Regions from separate parts of the Pseudomonas sp. SDO5532_S415 genome, predicted to be linked through region 2. Evidence: predicted binding sites of a transcription regulator. Region 2 holds the regulator's gene; the other holds the start of a gene.
The links. The regulator FliA, encoded in region 2, starts transcription of late flagellar genes. The targets are predictions, from matches to a motif close to CTAAAGTTTNNNNNNNNNNNGCCGNTAA.
Positions count from the first base shown of each region.

Region 1: ACW9HW_RS04015 (methyl-accepting chemotaxis protein) is a predicted target of FliA. The motif match lies at 1,658-1,685, and genes of this name have one in related genera.

Region 1 is NZ_JBSVWS010000006.1:68,100-71,509, forward strand. It holds gene ACW9HW_RS04005 (NorM family multidrug efflux MATE transporter) at 1-528, opposite strand, end outside; gene ACW9HW_RS04010 (LysR substrate-binding domain-containing protein) at 687-1,607, shown strand; gene ACW9HW_RS04015 (methyl-accepting chemotaxis protein) at 1,795-3,410, shown strand, end outside.
Region 2 is NZ_JBSVWS010000037.1:3,925-7,334, forward strand. It holds gene fleN (flagellar synthesis regulator FleN) at 1-701, shown strand, start outside; gene fliA (RNA polymerase sigma factor FliA) at 698-1,438, shown strand; gene ACW9HW_RS11785 (chemotaxis response regulator CheY) at 1,605-1,976, shown strand; gene ACW9HW_RS11790 (protein phosphatase CheZ) at 1,996-2,784, shown strand; gene ACW9HW_RS11795 (chemotaxis protein CheA) at 2,856-3,410, shown strand, end outside.

The DNA of each region.
Region 1 (3,410 bases), on a different contig from region 2:
GTAGTTGAGCAGGAAGTTAGCCACCGTTCCGCCCAGGCTGATGACCATCACCGGCGTCGCGCGGCCGATGGCGCTGGTGAAGCCACGCAAGGCCATGAAACTCAGGTAGCCGGGCAGGGCAAAAGGCAAAAACACCAGGAACTGCCCGGCCGCCTGCACGTTGCTTTCGGTCTGGCCGAAGAGCAGCAAAACCGGTTTGAGGTTCCACAGCAATAGCCCGGCACCCAGCGCCATCAGCCACGCCAGCCACAACCCGGCCTGGACCAGTCGGGCAGCCCCGAGGGTATCGCCCGCGCCCTGACGGATCGACACCAGAGTGCCGACCGCCGCAATCACACCGATGCAGAAGAACGCCACGAACGAATAGCTCGCCGCGCCCAGACTGCCGCCGGCCAGTGCCTCGGGACTCAGGCGCGCCATCATCAAAGTGTCGGTGAGGACCATCAGCATGTGCGCCAACTGCGAGGCGATCAACGGCCCCGCCAGCCGCAGGATGGCCCAGAGTTCAATACGCGCTGGATGCTGCATGATCATCACGCTCGATTGTCAAAGTGAACAGGAAAGCGTCGATTCTCGGCGCTCTGCGGGGTTTGCACAAAGGGATAAAAAGGATGGATGGCATGATTCAAACTCATGCTGGAGAGTTTCTGCTAGGGTGATCGAATCCCGATGTAGGAGCTTTCCCAATGTCACGTCGTCTTCCTCCCTTGTATGCCCTGCGCGCATTCGAAGCGGCGGCGCGACACAGTTCGTTCACCCGAGCCGCTGAAGAGCTGTCGATCACGCAAAGTGCAGTCAGCCGGCATATTCGTACGCTCGAAGAGCATTTTGCCTGCCGCTTGTTTCACCGCAGTGGTCGCCACCTGCAGCTGACCGAATCGGCCCGCTTGTTGTTGCCGGGGATCCGCGAAGGCTTCACTGCTCTGGAACGGGCTTGCAATACCTTGCGCGCCGAAGACGACATCCTGCGCATGAAAGCCCCGTCGACGCTGACCATGCGCTGGTTGCTGGCGCGCCTGAGTCGCTTCCGCCATCTGCAGCCGGGCAACGAGGTGCAATTGACCAGCGCCTGGATGGATGTCGATTCGGTAGACTTCAACGATGAGCCGTTCGATTGCGCGGTGTTGCTGAGCAACGGGCATTTCCCGCCGGACTGGGAGGCGAGTTACCTGTTCCCGGAGGAATTGATCCCGGTGGGCGCGCCCAACCTGCCGAGCGATCAGCCTTGGGACGTCACGCGTCTGGCCAATACTGAGCTGTTGCACCCGACACCGGACCGCCGCGACTGGCGCAATTGGCTGGAGCGCATGGGGCTGGCCGACCAGGTGTCACTCAAGGGCGGGCAGGTGTTCGACACGCTGGAGCTGGGCATGATCGCGGCAGCCCGAGGCTACGGCGTGTCCATGGGTGATTTGCTGATGGTGGCGGAGGATGTGGCGCAAGGGCGATTGAGCCTGCCGTGGCCGACGGCCGTTGCCAGCGGTGAGAAATACTACCTGGTCTGGCCGAAAACCCGTCCGGGCGGTGAGCGCATGCGCCGGCTCAGCGACTTTCTGCAAAGTGAAGTCAGGGCCATGGAATTGCCGGATGTCGAGCACCTGAGCTGAAACGATGGAGCGGCCGGCGTAGCGGCCTTGAGCCATATCCCCACTAATCGCTCAAGTATTTCCGTTCGCCGCCGAAAATCTGCTCGTGGGACCTTCGTGCAGGTTCGACGCTACCCCCTAAATATTAGAAATTTTGCTGAGTGTGCGCCGCGATCACGATGATCCAGGCACTTGGCCAGGAGCTGTCATGTCTCAACCTCGTGCCCGGATAGCCTCACAGCTTGGTCTTGCGCTCGCCGTGATTCTGGCGATCGTCATCACCGGCAGTACCTTGTTCGCCCTGCGTTCGCTGGACACCGCCAACCTCGCCACCCGCGAAGAGCACCTGGCCAGTGAGGCCCGGTTGCTGGCCGATCAGCTGAGCACCTTTCACGGCACGTTGCGTGAAAGTACCCAGCGCCTGGCCGGACTGTTCGAGAAGCGCTTCAGTGGAGGGCTGAGCGTGCACCCGGATGAACCGGTGGCCGTGGCGGGTATCCAGACACCGGGCTTGCACCTGGGCAATGAAGTGCTTAACAACAACTTCAAGGAAGTGGACGAGTTCAAGCAGATGACCGCGGGCGTGGCGACGGTGTTCGTGCGCAGCGGCGAAGACTTCATTCGCGTCAGTACAAATGTCAGCAAACAAGACGGCAACCGTGCCATTGGCACTGTTCTGGATCACGCGAATCCGGCATACGCCCGTTTGATGGCGGGGCAGAGCTACGTGGGTCGATCCTTGCTGTTTGAACGCTTCTACATGTCGCAGTACACCCCCGTGCGCGACAGCAGCGGTAAGGTCATTGCCGTGTTGTATGTAGGATTCGATTACACCGACGCGCAGAAGGCGCAGTTCGAAAACCTCAAACGCTTCCGCATCGGCCAGACCGGCTCCCTGGCGCTTTTGGATGAGCAAAACAAATGGCTTGTGCCGATCGCAGGTGTGCAGGCGCTGGACCAAGCGGTGCCAGCAATTGTCGAACTGGCGAAAACGCCGGGCAAGGGCGATTTCTGGAGCGACAAGTCCGAAGAATTTTATAGCGTGGCCGTACCGTTCGAAGGCGGGCCGTGGTCGGTGGTGGCGAGCATGCCGAAAACCGAAATCAGCGCCGTGACCTGGAGTGTCGGTATCCAGCTGGCCATCGGCAGTTTGCTGGCGATGTTGCTGGCGGTGGGTTCGGCGGTCTGGCTGTTGCGCAGCAAACTCGCGCCGCTGGCGGATCTGGTGCGCCAGGCCGAAGCCTTGGGTGCCGGTGACCTGAGCGTGCGTCTGAGTGTGTCGAGCAACGACGAGATCGGTCAGCTGGCCCGCGCCTTCAACCAGATGAGCCAGGCGTTGTCGACCATGGTCGAGCACATCCGCAATGCTTCGATGGAGGTCAACCGCCGCGCTCAGGCCCTGTCCGGTTTGTCCGGTGGCGCCTACGAAGGGATGGAACAGCAGTCGGGCGAAATCACCAGCATGGCCGGGGCCGTGGAAGAATTCAGCGCGACCTCGTTGAACATTGCCGACAACATGGGCAGCACCCAGCGTCTGGCCCAGGAAAACGCCCAGCAAACGCAGATTGGGCGCACGTCGATGGACGAAGCGTCCTCGTCGCTGGAGCAAATCGCCGGGGCATTGAACAGCACCGCAACGGTGATCAATACGCTGGGTCAGCGTTCCCAGGAAATCGGTGGCATCGTCGGTGTGATTACGTCGATCGCTGATCAGACCAACCTGCTGGCGCTCAACGCCGCGATCGAAGCGGCCCGTGCCGGCGAGCAGGGTCGTGGTTTTGCCGTGGTGGCCGATGAAGTGCGCAACCTTGCCTCTCGCACCCG
Region 2 (3,410 bases):
CCGATCTGGGGCTGGCGAACGTCGACGTTCTGCTGGGCCTGACACCCAAACGTACCCTGGCCGACGTGATCGAAGGCCGCTGCGAGCTGCGCGACGTCCTGTTGCAGGGGCCAGGCGGCATCCGCATCGTTCCGGCCGCGTCCGGCACCCAGAGCATGGTGCATTTGAGCCCGGCGCAACACGCCGGCCTGATCCAGGCGTTCAGCGACATCGGCGACAATCTCGACGTACTGGTGATCGACACCGCTGCGGGTATCGGTGACTCGGTAGTCAGTTTTGTGCGCGCCGCGCAGGAAGTGTTGCTGGTGGTCTGCGACGAGCCGACCTCGATCACCGACGCCTACGCATTGATCAAATTGCTTAACCGCGATTACGGCATGAATCGCTTCCGCGTCCTGGCCAACATGGCGCAGAGCCCGCAGGAAGGCCGCAACCTGTTCGCCAAGTTGACCAAGGTGACCGACCGCTTCCTCGACGTCGCCCTGCAATACGTTGGCGCCGTGCCGTACGACGAAAGCGTGCGCAAGGCCGTGCAGAAGCAGCGTGCGGTCTACGAAGCGTTCCCGCGTTCCAAGTGCTCGCTGGCGTTCAAGGCCATCGCACAGAAGGTCGATACATGGCCGCTGCCCGCCAACCCGCGCGGGCACCTGGAGTTTTTCGTCGAGCGCCTCGTGCAACAAACGGCAGGACCTGTGCTATGACAGCCAGCGGTTACAACCTCTACAAGAAGTCGGCGCGGGACGCGCAGTACGAGCTGATCGAGCGTTACGCGCCACTGGTCAAACGCATTGCCTACCACCTGCTGGCGCGTCTGCCGGCCAGCGTCCAGGTCGAAGACCTGATCCAGGCCGGGATGATCGGCCTGCTTGAAGTGTCGACCAAATACGACGCCAGCAAAGGCGCGAGTTTCGAGACGTACGCGGGCATCCGCATCCGCGGCGCCATGCTCGATGAAGTACGCAAGGGGGATTGGGCGCCACGTTCGGTCCACCGCAATACCCGGATGGTCAGCGACGCCATTCGCTCGATTGAAGCTAAAACAGGCCGTGACGCTAAAGATCACGAAGTTGCGGCCGAACTCCAATTGAGTCTCGACGATTACTACGGGATTTTGAACGACACCCTGGGCAGCCGCTTGTTCAGCTTCGACGATCTGTTGCAGGACGGCGAACACGAAGGGCTGCACGAGGATGGCGCGAGTGCTCATCTCGAACCGTCACGCGATCTGGAAGATGAACGCTTCCAGGCGGCGCTGGCGGACGCGATTGCCAATTTGCCGGAGCGTGAGCGACTGGTGTTGGCGCTGTACTACGACGAAGAGCTGAATCTCAAGGAAATCGGTGAGGTCCTGGGGGTCAGCGAATCTCGGGTCAGCCAGTTACACAGCCAGTGCGCGGCCCGTTTGCGGGGGCGTTTGGGAGAGTGGCGAGCGCGCTGAAGGCAGTGTGGGGGCACTGCGACGTGGCTGGTGGGGTGATGAACCGCGCCGGTCTCGATCCGCTGTACTCCAGACAGTCATCAAGTGTTTTGCCAGATTGATTGAAATGGCGCGTCCAGGTGCTGGGCGCGTTTTAGTCTGCTTGGAGGTCGAATTGGACAAGAACATGAAAATCCTCATCGTTGATGACTTCTCAACGATGCGGCGGATCATAAAAAACCTGTTGCGTGACCTTGGGTTCACCAACACGGTCGAGGCCGACGATGGCATTACCGCCATTCCGGTACTCAACAGCGGGAGCATCGACTTTCTGGTAACGGACTGGAACATGCCTGGCATGACCGGTATCGATCTGCTGCGCCACGTGCGTGCCGATGAAAAGCTCAAGCACCTGCCGGTGCTGATGGTGACCGCTGAAGCCAAGCGCGAACAGATCATCGAAGCGGCCCAGGCCGGTGTAAACGGCTATGTGGTCAAACCCTTCACGGCCCAGGCGTTGAAAGAAAAAATCGAGAAGATTTTCGAACGCATCGGTTGAACTGCGCCACGGGGGAGCTATGGGGCATAACGAATCTTCGCAGGGTGATTTTGAATCGACCCTGAAAAAACACGCCGTCGAACTGGTCGCGAGCCTTGAAAAGGGCAAGTTCGGCGATGCTGTGCAATTGATCCATGAGCTCAACCAGACCCGTGACCGCGGCCTGTATCAGGAAGTGGGCAAGCTCACCCGCGAGCTGCATAGCGCGATCGTCAATTTCCAGATTGACCCGCACATGCCGCAAGCCGAGGAAGTGTCACAGATCACGGATGCGACCGAGCGCCTGTCCTATGTGGTCAAGCTGACCGAGGCCGCGGCCAACCGCACCATGGACCTGGTGGAAAGCGCCACGCCGGTGGTCAACCGCCTGAGCGATGAAGCCCAGGCCTTGAGCACGGACTGGGGACGGTTCATGCGTCGCGAAGTCGGGGCTGAAGAGTTCCGCGAACTGGCCCGGCGGGTCGACGGTTTCCTGGCGCGCAGCGCCGAAGACGGCCGCGCGGTGTCGAGCAACCTCAACGACATCCTGCTTGCCCAGGACTACCAGGACCTCACCGGTCAAGTGATCAAGCGCGTGACCCAACTGGTCACCGAAGTTGAAAGCAACCTGCTCAAGCTCGTGCTCATGGCCAGTCAGGTGGACCGCTTTGCGGGCATCGAACATGACCGTGAAGCGATGCTTGCCGAAAAAGATCCACAAAAACATCTCTCTCAGGGTGAAGGTCCGCAGATTCATGCCGATAAAAGAGAAGACGTTGTGTCCGGTCAGGACGATGTGGACGATTTGCTATCCAGCCTGGGATTTTAGAATTTTAGTTTTCTAGAGTTTTGGAATTTTAGGTTTTTTGGGTTTTTAGACCTGTTAGGAGCACACCATTAATGAGCTTCGGCGCCGATGAAGAGATCCTTCAGGATTTCCTGGTTGAGGCCGGCGAGATTCTAGAGCAACTGTCCGAGCAACTGGTCGAGCTGGAAAGCCGGCCGGATGATGCGGACTTGCTCAATGCAATTTTTCGCGGTTTTCACACTGTAAAAGGGGGCGCCGGCTTCCTCCAGCTCAACGAGCTGGTGGAGTGCTGTCACATCGCCGAAAACGTGTTCGACATCCTGCGCAAGGGCGAACGTCGCGTCGACTCGGAATTGATGGACGTGGTTCTCGAAGCACTGGACGCGGTGAACAGCATGTTCAGCGAAGTCCGCGAGCGCAGCCCGATCACGGCTGCCACGCCTGAATTGCTCGCGGCCCTGGCCCGTCTGGCCGAGCCGCAAACGGCTGACGAGGCCGCACCGGCACCCGTTGCCGACGTGGTTGAAGAGCCTGTCGCTGAAAGCGAATCGGGCGATATTACCGACAATGAATTCGAACAACTGCTGGACTCGCTGAACGCCGTGAAGGCACAGGCCGAGGCGCCGGCGGCTGCTCCGGCACCGGCC